DNA from 2 places in the Halobacillus rhizosphaerae genome. Region 2 is predicted to be linked to the other one. Evidence: a T-box and tRNA genes for the amino acid it is inferred to sense, from the RefSeq annotation. Region 2 holds a T-box; the other holds one or more tRNA genes.
What was found. A T-box is a leader RNA that pairs with one kind of tRNA and senses whether it is charged. The one in region 2 lies ahead of Q7A53_RS00860 (valine--tRNA ligase), so its partner is inferred to be a tRNA-Val.

Region 1: it has a tRNA-Val gene. The T-box ahead of Q7A53_RS00860 (valine--tRNA ligase) is inferred to sense a tRNA for this amino acid. The anticodon was not compared.

What each region holds. Positions count from the first base shown of each region.
Region 1 covers NZ_JAUTWQ010000005.1:73,991-81,543, reverse strand. Annotated here, with positions in the region: gene Q7A53_RS07575 (hypothetical protein) at 1-191, shown strand, start outside; gene Q7A53_RS07570 (hypothetical protein) at 362-547, opposite strand; gene Q7A53_RS07565 (hypothetical protein) at 739-1,014, opposite strand; gene Q7A53_RS07560 (hypothetical protein) at 1,283-2,008, shown strand; gene Q7A53_RS07555 (hypothetical protein) at 2,482-3,186, opposite strand; tRNA gene Q7A53_RS07550 (tRNA-Val) at 3,512-3,584, opposite strand; gene Q7A53_RS07545 (alpha/beta hydrolase) at 3,842-4,567, shown strand; gene Q7A53_RS07540 (YjcG family protein) at 4,612-5,133, shown strand; gene Q7A53_RS07535 (GNAT family N-acetyltransferase) at 5,136-5,561, shown strand; gene Q7A53_RS07530 (YetF domain-containing protein) at 5,656-6,330, shown strand; gene Q7A53_RS07525 (MBL fold metallo-hydrolase) at 6,327-7,232, opposite strand; gene Q7A53_RS07520 (hypothetical protein) at 7,257-7,553, opposite strand.
Region 2 covers NZ_JAUTWQ010000001.1:173,368-180,920, reverse strand. Annotated here, with positions in the region: gene Q7A53_RS00870 (sensor domain-containing diguanylate cyclase) at 1-301, opposite strand, end outside; gene Q7A53_RS00865 (bifunctional folylpolyglutamate synthase/dihydrofolate synthase) at 386-1,690, opposite strand; gene Q7A53_RS00860 (valine--tRNA ligase) at 1,745-4,387, opposite strand; T-box leader at 4,441-4,673, opposite strand; gene Q7A53_RS00855 (hypothetical protein) at 4,774-4,962, shown strand; gene spoVID (stage VI sporulation protein D) at 4,959-5,957, opposite strand; gene hemL (glutamate-1-semialdehyde 2,1-aminomutase) at 6,187-7,419, opposite strand; gene hemB (porphobilinogen synthase) at 7,499-7,553, opposite strand, start outside.

The DNA.
Region 1 (7,553 bases), on a different contig from region 2:
CCATTCTCATGCTGGGGTTAATTCCATTACTCATATGGCTTGCTGTGCTGGTTTTGTCTAAGAAAGGGTATGTATCTGTCACGCTTCCCGTTTATGCCGTGTTGACTGGGCTGTTCGGAATTCATTTTTACCTTTTAACCACAGATCTGTCCTACGGATTCCGTAAAATCTTAGAATTATTTGGAGCGTAAAAAAAGCGTCATGAATGATAGGCCGCTCTTCCTATTTAAAAGAATTCAGCAACCATCCTTAATTTCACTGAAAACTGGCAGTCATGGTCGTCTGCCCTTAAATTGTAAGAACAATAGTTAGGAAACAAAGGTTACGCTTCTATGTAAGTCCGCAAAGTAATTTAGAATGATTAGCCATCCTCATTTCCATCATTATAAAAGAATTCAATCCCTATCGTAGTGATTACGGCCAATATTAAGCCAAACACCATACCATTTAACTCAAGACTGTATGTGTTTTTCATAACTTGAGACAAACAATAAACTAACAAAAGCACACTCAAAACACGAACCACCTGTAAAATATACTTCGTCAATGTACCCCCGCCTCCTTTATGTAAATGTTCTCATAACCGCTGAACCAGAACAATGGTTATGAATTTCAGGTTAATGGGTTGGAGGTACAGATGCTTCTGAATTCCCTATTACTGCTGGTATTTTCATGAAGCCTTCTTTTAGTCGATACTGCTTCAACTTTTCTGCAATTCTCTACACAAAAAAGCCCCTATTAGGGGCGAGGATTATAGTCTTTCAACCTGTAACCTAACTCTTTAACTAAATGTTCCTCAGTTAAGTAAATTATAAATTGGTTCCAGTTTAAAAAGTCACTATTTGTTTGAATATATTTGTCTAGAGCAGAATCTTCTATGAACCGCAAATGATTTATACTTTCCATAAGATCAATAGGAAGTCCACGTTCAAATTCGTCCACATTATTCCACTTAGTATGAGTGACAAGAAAAGAAGTTGAAATAAGTTGATGTAATTCCTTAGAGCATTCCATTCACATTACACCTCTAATTCGACTTTGTTCGACACCTATACCTTTCTATTCCCTTAATTAGTGAAGCTCACTCCCCTTTTCTCCTTTAATAAAACTTTCCATTTATAAATGACCTTACAATTCTTCATTTCCTTTTCTTGATTGCTGAAAAGATGGATTTTTGGTTTACGCACATCGCGCTTAGTGAACTTTATAATTAAGTTACTTCCAACAGAGCAGCCTCTTTGGAAAAACTAAAATATATTTCTTTACTAAGGTGGAATAGACTATGAACTTAAAGAATTTGGTCATCGCAGCGTTCTTTATAAGTGCCGTCCTATCTGGCTGCAGTTCAAACTCAGAAGTATCTGATGATACGGAGGCCAATCAAAGTGAAACAAATGACCAGGCAAGCGAAGTGAATGATACTGGGAATGATGAGTCACTAGAGAATACTGAGTCCAAAGATCATACACAGGTAGATAATGAAGATGGTAATTCAGATGAAGATACAAGCGACAATACTGCTGATTCTTCACCTAACAAGAATTCAAGTGATAGCACGGAAGACGGTATAGAAAGACACTCATTTAACAGCGCAAAAGAAGCAACCAATTATATCAAGGATTACCGCACGGTAGAACAGACCAACGTCGACCTAGGTCATGGGATTCAGGCTTCTCAGGATGCAGGAGCAGGCCACCAATATATCGTCTGGAACGAAGGAAATTGGTTAATTAAGATAGATTATCCAAATAATCCTCAAAATGCACCTGAGAAATATCCAGACAATATGGACCTCGCTACTACTATTGTTGACTATTTAGAAAATCATTATCTGCCTGCTCCTAAGGATAAAGGAGTAATTAAAATCCGTGGGTTTAAAGACTCGCCTCAGACGTTAATACAGTGGCAGAAAGATCAATTCGTTTATGTAATTGAATCGAATAAAAATAATCCAATGGAAACAATTAAAAAAGCGGTTGATTCTGGAAAAGAACTTAAGAACCAATAAGCCGGGGAACGGCAAATAGATATTTGTTTATTATTAGGTTCGAGCTTATGTAAACAGCTCTTAGTGAAGGAGTTGAATTTGTGCCCAAGCCACTTAATTACCTATTAATATATATGGTGTTTGCAGTCATTTTCACTGTTTCCTTTTGGTTTCCAAGTAAAATTACTCAGTTCCTAGGAATGGTGCTGGCGTTCGGAATTTTAACATTTTCTGTTTATGTTGTGAGAAACAGGTGAGTGAAACAGCAAATAAACTTTATAGTGAAATCTTTTGTCCCCTACTAAAGATCTAATGATCATATGGATTATAAGGAATTGACGCAGGGATCCTGGTTATGTCCATCATTTAAATAGTGCTGGAGAGGGGATTAGCTGTGAATAGTAATAATATAAAAAGGATTCCGATCGTGTTTAGCCTTTGATCGGAATCCTTTTGCATTGGACTAATTTATTTTCTTTATTCGGGAAGTTTGTTTAAAATTGTAAATCTGATTCTTTTCCAGTTAACACATTTTTAAACATGTTTGTTCTTTTACTGTTACTCGCCTTAAATATTCCATATCCATTTCCGATAACAGTGTAGATATCATCAGCTTGTTTAACCAAAATCACAGTATAGTCTTTTCTGGTTTTCATCCTAAAATCATGATCAGAAACATATGAAATATACTCGGTTTCTTTTTGTTTACTGGTTAATTTGTCTAACTCCATTTTTTGAATAGTTCCTTTATCCAGAGACTTTTCTAACTTAGATATTTTTATATCTCCACCATTGATATAGATCGTCTTTTCTCCAGACATAGGATTACCTGAAATAGTGTCGTTTACTTCAACTTGAATTGGAGTGAATGGATCCTGTGAATAAAACTTACCTTTTTTAGGAAGAATTTCTGCTTCACCAATTGAAAGAACTTTTAATTGGACAACTGAAGTTAATCCTTTGATAAGTAAGTTTTCAGGTACTGTAGGATCCTTTACCCAACTGTTTTCAATTTCGGAAGTTCCGTAAATATCTTTAGATGTGATTTCTTTGCTCTTTTCGGTCTTCTCTTCAGTAACTACATTATTCTGCTTTTCTGCTTGAACAACAGTTTTGGTATCATGATTTCCTATGTACCAAGATAACATTCCTACAAAACTTATACTTAGTAAACCTGCCATTAATTTTTTGCTATTCATTCTTTACTCCCCTCCGTTATTTAATATTCTGCATTTAAAACTGAATTGGCATCACTTATCAAACCTATAGGTTAACCAAGGTACTCATGCGAAATTTCTGAGGGATTAGGACAATCTGATGTACGGATCACGATGGATACGTAGGATCATGCTTTAACATCATTAGTCCAAGAAGCAGTCAGCAAAATGGATGATGTATTTTATAGCCGGAAAGAAAGTGAAAATTAAATTTGGTCAATAATTGGTACACCTTCAAGAAAACAAAAAGAAATGACGCGGCCTCTCCTCTGCTGAGAAACCGCGCCATTCCGGCACTTAGTATGGATGATTCCGATTGGGCTCGAACCAACGACCTCCACCCTGTCAAGGTGGCGCTCTCCCAGCTGAGCTACGGAATCATGGGTATGTAGTTCGTTCGTCCGTTTGAATTGGACAAATATTAATATACAATGGATTTAGAGCAATGTCAACGATAGATTAATATTTTGTGTGGTTTTTGTAAACATCGTTACTTTGCTCATAATTCTTAAGTTCCTAAGAGCGATCTTTTCTACTTTTTTGACAATTGTATGATAAAATGGATATGGTAAGTTTATATTGATTCAGACGCGGGAATTTCTTTAGAAACTTCCTTGCTTAATAGGAGGTGGTCTAATTGGGCAGAGATGGCACCATGACTGACTATACAATTGATAGTAAATACTTAAATGAGACAATGAAGCTGAAAGTGTATACCCCTAAAAATTTCTCCCCTTTGTATAAGTACCACTTCTGTATCATGCAGGATGGTAACGATTATTTTCAAATGGGTCGTGCAGCGACGCTCAGTGATCAGCTGCATGAACAACAGGAAATTGAAAATACAATTTTCATTGGGATACATTATAATGATAAGTATGACCGTCAGGATAAATATCATCCAGATGGGAAGAAACAAGGCGATTACGTGAATTTCCTCATTCGTGAAGTCGTCCCTTTTCTAGATGAAAAGCTGCCTGGCTACCATATGGGAAGGGGAAGAACATTAGTTGGAGATTCCCTTGCAGGCACGCTTGCCCTAATGACAGCGGTCAAATTTCCAAATGTATTCGGAAACGTAATTATGCAGAGTCCTTATGTAGATGAACATGTGTTGGAAGTTGTCCGTTCTACTAAAGACTTATCTTCTCTCACGGTTTACCATACAATTGGAAATCAGGAGTCAGATGTAGAAACTACCGAGGGTGCCAGAAAGAATTTTCTTGAGCCAAACCGGGAGCTGAAAGACTTCCTTGAAAAACAGCCGATTTCCTATACCTTTCACGAATTAGATGGGAACCACACTTGGAAGTACTGGCAGCAGGATTTCAAGCGGGCATTGACCACAGTGTTCGGTGACTAAACACATACTTTTATAAAACAATAGATCCAGGAGGGAACATGCAAATGAGATACGGGATAGCAGTATTTCCATCGAAAAAAATCCAAGATGTAGCTAATTCTTACAGAAAACGTTATGACCCCCATTACGCCCTTATTCCGCCACATATTACTCTTAAAGAGCCTTTTGAAGCGGAAGAAGATGAAATTAATGGGAAAATCATTCCAGAATTGAAAGAAGTTGCGTCAGTCACGGAACCTTTTTCAATTGGCATTTTCAAAGTAAGTACTTTTTCACCTGTGACGAATACGATCTATCTAAAAGTCGAGAATTCTGATGAAATTTCTAATTTAAACAACAGGCTTCATTCTGATAAATTACCAGGTGAAATGGAATTCTCCTTTGTTCCGCATATCACGATTGCGCAAAAGCTTTCTGACGATGAATTTTCAGATGTCTATGGAAGTTTGAGTATGGGCAAATTCGATCTTCACGATCACATCGATCGTTTCCAGCTTCTTTACCAACTGGAAAACGGAGCATGGAGTGTTTATGAAACCTTTCGTCTTGGAGAAAAGACACTATAACTATGCGAATTGAATTAGTTGAAAATGACCGGCAGAAACAAGACGCCTTTCAAGTAAGGCGTCTCGTTTTTATTGAAGAACAGAATGTCCCAGAAGATCGTGAACACGATGAGTTTGATGAAACGGCACTCCATTTGGTAGGGTATTTACATGAAAAACCGGTGGCTGCAGCCAGAATTCAATTTAAAGATGATTATGGAAAGTTAGAACGGATCTGTGTCTTAAAAAGTGAACGCGGATCATCCTATGGCCGCCAGCTCATTCAATACATGGAAGATGTAATTAGTTCAAAATCATGCAGCAAAGTAAAGTTAAATTCTCAAACCCATGCGGAAGGCTTTTATAAACTGCTAGGCTATCAGACAATTTCAGATTCATTTATAGATGCAGGCATTCCGCATGTAACGATGATGAAAGATCTGCATTAACAACCTGTCCCATCACGGACAGGTTTTTTTGTATAAAAAAGTACCTGGCTGACCAAAATGGAGAAAAGCATATACAAATCGGGGACGTGAAGGTATGGATTATTTACGAATATTGGTGGAAATCTTATTTGGCTTTTTGGCTCTCTTCTTATTAACCAAATTTCTTGGAAAAACACAGATCACACAAATTACGGCCTTTGACTTTATTTCAGCTCTCGTGCTAGGTGAATTAGTGGGAAATGCCTTGTATGATAATGAAATTGGAATATTGAAGGTGGGATTTTCTGTTATCGTCTGGGGTGTATTGATTTACACTACAGAGATCCTTACGGAGAAATTCAAAGGAACTCGTGCGTTATTAGAAGGAAAACCATCTCTCATTATTCATAAGGGGAAGATTAACCGAGATGCCTTAAAGCAGTGTAACTTAGATATTAACCAAATGCAGCATTTACTACGGGCCAAAGATGTATTCTCCATTCAGGATGTAGAATACGCTGTCCTTGAAACTGATGGGACGGTATCCGTTATGAAGAAACCCGCTCAGCAGAATGCGACCAAAGCAGACTTAAACATCCCGCTTAAGCCAGTTCCCCTGCCTATGACCTTAATTAGCGATGGGGAAATTCTTAAAGATAACTTAAAAGAAACAGGTTATGATGAAAGCTGGCTGACTCAGCAGCTGAAATTTCAGGAAATTAATGAAGTTAATCAAGTATTATATGCAGAATACAAAGAAGGAGAACCGTTGTTTGTGCTCCCCTTCTAATCCTCCGGTTCTGGGTAAAAACACCAGCGGTACTGTTCAATTTTATCCGATATAACACCCTGACTCTTTAAAGCAAGCACATAGGCTGTACATGCAGTGCGATACAATAGAAATTGTGCGAGTCTATCAGCAGGGACTTGGTAAAAACGGCACATTTCTCCAATGGTTTGTTCTAATGAGATGCCGTCAGGATATTCCCTTATATATTCAGTCAGCCATGTTAATAAATTTTGATGATAGTCAATATTTGCTTGTACCGAATTCTGAAATTCTTCTTCATAAATCCCATGTCCGGGTACTGCCCCGCTCACATCTAATTGCAATAATATACGGAGACTATCCAATGTTTTATTTACATCAGTGACGAAAGGAATCCCGTGCTTCGATAGAATTTCCGGCCCAAAATAAGCGTCTGCTGCGAACAATACTCGTTCATAACTTAAGGCAAGCTGATGATAGCTGTGACCTGGAAGAAGATAAGCCTTAAGCAATAACTCGCCTGCTTGAAATTCTCCTTCAGTAATTAGCTCGTCCACTTGAAGGGGTGAACCCTGGAGAAACTTGTTCTGTACTTCACTGAAGGGATCATTGCCACCCAGCAAGTAAAGCGGTTCTAGAAGCGGATATTTCATAATTGCCTCTTCTAAAACAGGGGCCAGCGTATAAACGGAGTAATTAGATTGTATATATTGTGCGCCTCCATAATGATCTGTATGAGCATGAGTAATAAAAAGGTGAGTTAAAGGAAGATCCCTGGTATGAAGCTCTTTCAGAACCTTTTTGCTGGTGGATTTATCTATACCTGTATCCACCAGCATTCCGGTGTTCCCGTTCGTTATATATCCGATATTAACGCTGCTATGATAATAATAGCAGTGCTGATTGATTTGCTGAAAAGACATAAATAAGTACTCCTTTAGCTGTTTTTAAATAGATTCGCTAAAGTTTTCTCCTTTTCCTGTCATTTTTGAAAATACTTTTTCCTCACCAGTGGTTCTCCGGGTTTGAGGGGAAAGGTGAAAGTGTTCTGGAGTAAAAACGGAAGAGGTGAACTGCTGGTAATCTTTGCGATCCTCTTCCCTCCTTTTATTTCTTTGCTGCAATTTAGTGTCAAGAGTTGCTTTGAATACATGGTTTAATTCAAAAGGAGAACGTGCAGTTTGAGTAGTTCTTTTATGATAATCATGGTATTGATGATGTGTGATCGGCAAAATGTATCCCAT
Region 2 (7,553 bases):
GCGATTTGTCAATACGCACTTTCATAAATAAAAAGAGAATGGCAAACTGAGTAATTACCAGTTCAGTTACCAATCCAAAATATAAAAAAACAGCAAGAGTAATGCCATGGGTGAAAAAGACGGGATGATCCCCTGCAAGAAGTGGAAAAAGGGCGACTATTCCAGCTAATAATGTAAAGGATATAATATCTATTTCATTCCCTTGAATCGGCGGTTCCATTTTAAAATAAAGTAATCCAAGACCAGCAGGCCAAATCAACAGCCATATGAACCAAATGACAAGCTTTTTTTGCTTCGTCATTTCCGCACCCCGTTTCACGAACACCGCTATACCGCGTGAGCTTGACCTAATTATGATTAGAAAATTCAGATAATTATAATATTATCATAGCCGTTCGTTAGATTCAAAATATTTCCTTATTATAGAAATAAAGTATAAAGAACCTGTAATTAGAAAAACGTCTTCCTTGTGTAAGTTAGGAATAATACTCTCAATTGCTTCACGCGGGCTTGCAGAAACGTGTGAGTGAGGCAGCGGGGAAAGACTGTGCAGCACTTCTCCGCTAAGGGCTCTGGGAAAATCAAATGACGTAAACCATGCTTCATCAATTACTCCTTTAAACTGTTCCAGCATTTCTGTCACAGGCTTATCTTCCAGTGCAGCATAGAGTAAACATATTTTCTTTCCTCTGTAATGGTTTTTCAGTGTGTTTACGAGAGCTAAAGTACCTTCTAAGTTATGTGCTCCATCTATAACAATCGCTGGATCATTGGCTATAATTTCAAACCTTGCCGGCCAGGAAGTTTTTTGAATGCCTTCCTTATATCGGGATCGATCCATTTTCTTTCCCATTTGTTTCATCACTTCAACCGTCTGTAAAGCTAGAGAAGCGTTCTCAACTTGATGAGCACCCATCATGGAAGTAAGCAATTCTTCCGAGTGAAAGTCTTGGTTGTAAAAGTAAAAATGCTCGCCTTGATCTGAACTGTTTAAATGATTAACATAAAAGTCTTTATAAAGTACTGTTAATGGTGCCTCCATTGCCTCTGCTTTAGATCCAATAACCGATTTCGCTTCCGGCTGCTGTACCCCTGAAATTATTGGAGTCTGAAATTTAATAATACCAGCTTTCTCTACAGCTATTTCTTCATAGGTATTTCCCAGTATATTGACATGATCCTTGCCAATGTTCGTAATCACTGAAATTATCGGTTGAATGATATTTGTGGAATCATACCTCCCCCCAAGACCCGTTTCGAAAATCGCATAGTCCAGCTGACTCTCTGCGAAATATAGCATTGCCATCGCTGTAATGATTTCGAATTCCGTGGGTTCTCCTAGCGGCATTCTTCCCAGTTCCTCTGCTAACGGTCTGATTTTCTCAGTTAGCGCTGCAAGTTCCTGGTCACTAATAGGGTCACCATTAAGACTGATTCTTTCATTAAAGCGGATAATGTAAGGAGAAGTAAATGTTCCTATTCGGTATCCTTGCTCCTGTAATAAATGTCTTAGGAAGGAGACGGTGGAACCTTTTCCATTCGTTCCTGCCACATGAACCGCTTCAAACTTTAATTCGGGACGCCCAAGCTTTTCCATCATCCAGCTCATACGTTTTAACCCTGGTTTAACTTTAAATTTCTCTCGTGAATGAATCCATTCAAGTGCTTCCTTATAATTCAACACGACCATTCCCTCTTTTCAAAAAGAGGAGAGTATTCCCTGTGAATACCCTCCTTCATCCAGTTATGCTTTTAATTCTTTAATTCTTGCTTCCACTTTATTCCGTTTATCTAGATAGTCCGTTTCTTTTGTACGTTCTTCCTCGACCACATGTTCAGGTGCCTTACTTACGAATCCTTCATTGGCCAGTTTCTTTTGAACTCTAGTAACTTCTTGGTCCCATTTATCTCTCTCTTTTTCCAATCGTTTAATTTCATCGTCAATGTTAATTAAACCTGCAAGCGGCAAGAAGAGCTCTGCTCCGGTCACAACTGCGGACATCGCTTTTTCCGGTGCCTGCAGATCAATAGCGATGTTTAACTCGCTTGGATTACAGAAACGCTCTAGATAGCTTCTGTTCTTCTCCAGCTCTTTCACTACTTCTTCATCTTTCGCCTGAATCAGCAATTGGATTTGCTTAGACATCGGAGTGTCAACTTCAGAGCGTATATTACGAACAGACCTGATTATAGATACAAGTCGCTCCATTTCTTGAACAGCTTGCTCATTATGGAATTCATCCCTTACTACCGGCCAGGATGCCTGCGTAATTGATTCTCCTTCATGAGGAAGGTGCTGCCAAATTTCTTCTGTAATAAACGGCATGAATGGATGAAGCATCCGCATGATTTGATCCAGCGAATAGGCAAGAATAGAACGAGTTGTGTGAATTCTTGCTTCATCCTCCCCATAAAGCGGAATCTTTGCCATTTCAATATACCAATCACAGAATTCATCCCAAATGAAGTTATACAAATGACGTCCTGCTTCTCCAAATTCGTACCGGTCAATATTTCTCGTCACTTGTTCTATTGTTTGATTCAATCGAGTGAGAATCCATTCATCTGCTACGGACTTTTCCCCAGAGATATCAATGTTTTTAAATTCAAGGTCACCCATATTCATTAAAGCAAATCTGGAAGCATTCCATATTTTATTGGCGAAATTCCATGTGGATTCTACTTTTTCCCACTGAAAACGTAAATCCTGTCCGGGTGAGGATCCCGTTGATAAGAAGTAACGGAGGGAGTCCGCTCCATATTTATCAATAACATCCATAGGATCTACACCATTGCCTAGTGACTTACTCATTTTCCTTCCATCAGCATCTCTAACCAGTCCGTGGATCAGTACATCTTCAAATGGTCGTTCGCCTGTAAATTCAACTGACTGGAAAATCATCCGGCTAACCCAGAAGAAAATAATGTCATAGCCTGTAACAAGAACATTGGTCGGGAAGTACTTCTTAAAGTCTTCCTGATCAAGATCCGGCCATCCTAATGTAGAAAACGGCCAGAGCGCTGAAGAGAACCAGGTATCTAATACATCTTCGTCCTGTTCCCAGTTCTCAATATCTGCCGGTGCTTCCTTGCTAACATGAATTTCTCCTGTTTCTTTGTGATACCAAGCAGGAATTCTGTGACCCCACCAAAGCTGCCGGGAAATACACCAATCTCGAATATTTTCCATCCAGTTTAAATAAGTTTTCTCAAAGCGGTCAGGTACAAAACTAACCTTATCCTCTCCGCCTTGCAAATCAACAGCAGCTTTAGCAAGCGGCTCCATATTAACAAACCATTGGGTAGAAAGGTAAGGTTCTACCACTGCCCCGCTTCGCTCAGAATGCCCTACAGAATGCAGATGATCTTCTATGTTAAATAACACACCTTGCTCTTGAAGATCCTGAATAATCTGCTTACGGCATTCAAAACGATCCATCCCTTGATATTTCCCAGCGTTCTCATTCATGGTTCCATCTTCATTCATGACAAGAATCCGCTCTAATTTATGACGGTTACCAATTTCGAAGTCATTAGGATCATGAGCTGGAGTAATCTTCACGGCTCCTGAACCAAATTCCATATCTACATAATCATCCGCCACAATTTCAATCTCCCTGCCGATAATCGGCAGAACAGCCTTTTTCCCAATTAAATGCTGGTATCGCTCATCATTAGGGTGAACAGCAATGGCGGTATCTCCAAGCATCGTTTCTGGACGAGTGGTAGCAATTTCTATGAACCCATCTTCGTCTTTAATTGGGTAACGCATGTGGTAGAAAGCGCCTTGGATATCCTGATATTCCACTTCAATATCAGACAGAGCAGTTTGTGTCGCTGGATCCCAATTGATGATGTATTCGCCGCGATAAATTAGATCCTTCTCATACAATTTAACGAAAACTTCTTTCACGGCCTCGGAAAGTCCTTCGTCCAGCGTAAAGCGCTCACGAGAATAATCGAGTCCCAGACCCATCTTTTCCCATTGAGTACGAATGAATTGAGCATACTCTTCTTTCCATTCCCAGGATTTCTCCAGGAATTTTCCACGCCCCAGTTCGTGTCTGGACTGACCTTGTTCTTTTAATTTCCCTTCTACTTTGGCTTGAGTAGCGATTCCCGCATGATCCATTCCAGGCAGCCAGAGTACGTCATAGCCCTGCATTCGTTTTACTCGAGTAAGTATATCCTGCAGCGTTGTATCCCAGGCGTGGCCTAGATGAAGCTTACCCGTTACATTTGGCGGTGGAATCACTACGGTATAAGGTTCTTTCTTCGAATCTCTTTCTGCTTCAAAAAACTTTCCGTCTATCCAATATTGATAGCGATCCTTTTCAACGGCTGCTGGATCATATTTTGTCGGCATTGAAAGATCTGTTTCTTTCATAATGATCTTCCTCCTTTTAGTCTTTTAAAAATACAAAAAATCCCTTCCATCCAATAAAGGACGAAAGGGATTGATTTCCGTGGTACCACCTTAATTTGCAGCATATACTTATTCTGCACACTTAAAATTAATAACGGCTTCTAACCGGCTTCTTCTACTGTTAACCTTTCAAAGAAGCTGCGCATCCAGGGCGACCTTCTACAACCAACAAACCTGGAAAACTTTCAGCAATTGTTTTCCTCTCTAAAGGAGTTGATTATATACTCTTCCCTTTCCTGGCATTTCACGTATAGGAGTTCTATTACATATTGTATATAGAATTCACTATTTTAGTCAACTGTTTTTAAAAAAATAGGCGGTTCCTAACATGAAAGGAGGTGAAAGAAATGAGCAGATTTTACAGATACCGTTTACCTCCATGGTGCAGATACTGGTTATTTCTTATCGAAACAGCGCTCTTACCTATTATGATTTACCAGCTGCTCCGCACCATATTTCTCCCTACAACGATTGACGTTTTTTTAACGGGCATAATTATCGGCCTGTACCTTGCCTTTCACTTGAAATGGATTTAGCTTGGAATGTACACGATTTGTCCAGGAGCGATACTATCTCGATTTGCATTCATCTTCTCTAATTTGCTTAAAGAAATCTCATACCTTTCAGCAATAGTTGCCAGCGTTTCATCCTCCTGGACAATGTACATTTTCATTTGAGTATAGGAATCTTCTCGATTAGGAAATAAGTGTTTAAATATTTGCTTAATGCCATGCACACTTGCTTTTTCATCTGAAGACTCCTCTTCAGATGAAGCGGTAGATTTATTAGCTATAGATGAAGAGGAACTCGATTCGATGACTGTAGTCATTTCCCAGCCGCTACTACTTTCTTCTGATTCCTGGAATACTTCTTCGTTCTTCTCTTCCTTACCAAAAAACTCGTTAAAGGTCTGCGTTTTTTTATAAGTCCACCTTCCACTGCTTTCATCCGCATCGTGATGAGACTGGCCATCATTTAATGAAACCAAAGGCGTTTCCCGCTGATATACGGTTGGTTTTTCTTGCGTATCTTGAGGTTGGTAGTTTACCGGCCCAATGGTCGTTGATTCATCAAAAGATTCAACTTCATCCGCAATTTCATTGGTCTTCGGCTGACGGATACCATTGATATTCATTTGAGCCTGCAGTCGCAACTGGTTTGTAGCAGGCAGTTCATAATCAAAGTTTTCTATTTCTACCAGTACGGTATTTACATCGTGAACTCTTTCATTCGGAACCGTTATCTCCACTGGAAAAGAATGAGAAAAATAATGAACTCCTTCTTCTCCTCTCTCCACTTCGCTGATGACTCTTATGGATTGCACTGTGGGGATTTCCTCATATTGAGTCCTTTCCTGATCAGGAAGATATTCTCCAGTTAATTCAACGGTCCCAAGCAGCCGTACTTCATTTTGCAATTGTTCTATAGTAATTTCCGGTTCCAGGGAAATGCCTAGAAGTTCCCTTACACCCTGTCCTTCCTTAAACCATAGAGATTCATCTAATTGAAATGAAAATGCTTTATTTTGCAATTTAATGTCCCCTCCCTTATAAGGTGAAACTCAGCCATCTATTACAACTTATGCAAGAGGTATGGTTATATACATAGAAAAGGAGACAACGGTAAACGGGTACTTAGAAAGAATGATCTTACAATAGGAATATAAACGGTGGCAAAACTCTAACTTATCGTAAAACAAAGCAAACTCGAACCAATCGAAAGGTCCGAGTTTGCTAATGGTATAGATATTCTATTTCCGTTTACAGGGTGGAAAATACTTTCTTCGCTGCTTCAATGGTTCTTTCAATATCTTCGTCCGTATGGGCAGCAGATAGAAAAAGTCCTTCAAATTGAGAAGGGGGTAGGAAGATTCCCTCTTCAATCATGCCCCGGTAGTACCTTGCAAACATATCCAGATTAGATCGACTGGCAGTTTCAAAGTTGGTAACCGGCTCTTGATTAAAGAAGAAGCCAACCATAGATCCGGCACGGTTAACGGTATAAGGAATGTTGTTTTCCGTAGCCGCTTCCTGAAATCCTTCCATTAAACGGTCAACCTTTTTGCTGATTTTTGCATATTGATCTTCTGTCATAGCAGAAAGGGTCTCATACCCGGCAGTCATGGCCAGAGGGTTTCCTGATAACGTGCCCGCTTGATAAATGTCACCAACAGGAGCTACACGTTCCATAATCTCTCGTTTCCCTCCATAAGCGCCTACAGGAAGTCCTCCGCCGATTACTTTTCCTAAGCAAGTCATATCAGGAGTGACGTTAAAGTGACCCTGGGCACAGTTATAACCTACCCGGAATCCAGTCATCACTTCATCGAAGATTAGAACAGTGCCATTATTTTCTGTGAGCGTGCGCAAGCCTTGCAGAAAGTTTTCATCTGGTGGAACCACACCCATATTTCCTGATACAGGCTCAATAATAACAGCAGCAAGATCATCTCCGTATTGCTCAAAAACGTAACGAGCACTTTCTAAATCATTGTAAGGTACGGTAATCGTATTTTGGGCAATCGATTCAGGGACGCCTGGAGAATCCGGGAGTCCTAACGTCGCCACTCCTGATCCTGCTTTAATTAACAGTGAATCTCCATGACCGTGGTAATTGCCTTCAAACTTCAGGATTTTATCGCGGCCAGTATAACCACGGGCAACACGAAGCGCACTCATCGTAGCTTCTGTACCTGAGTTCACCATACGAAGCATTTCAATAGAAGGGACGCGTTCAGTCACTAATTTGGCTAATTTATTTTCGATCTCAGTCGGTGCACCGAAGCTTGTGCCAAGTTCAGTTGTTTTCTTTAGAGCTTCGACTACGCGATCGTCAGCATGCCCTAAGATGAGCGGGCCCCAGCTTAAGACATAATCGATATACTCATGACCATCTATATCATAAATTTTAGAGCCTTTTCCTCTTTCCATAAAAATAGGATCCATATTTACAGAGTTAAACGCCCTTACTGGAGAATTTACTCCCCCGGGCATCAAGTTTACAGCTTCTTTGTAAGCTTCAATGGAACGCTCAAATTTTTTCAATTCCTACCATCCCTTTCAGATCTAAAGATTATGATTCACTAAGCCATTTGGCTGCGTCTTTGGCAAAGTAGGTAATAATCAAA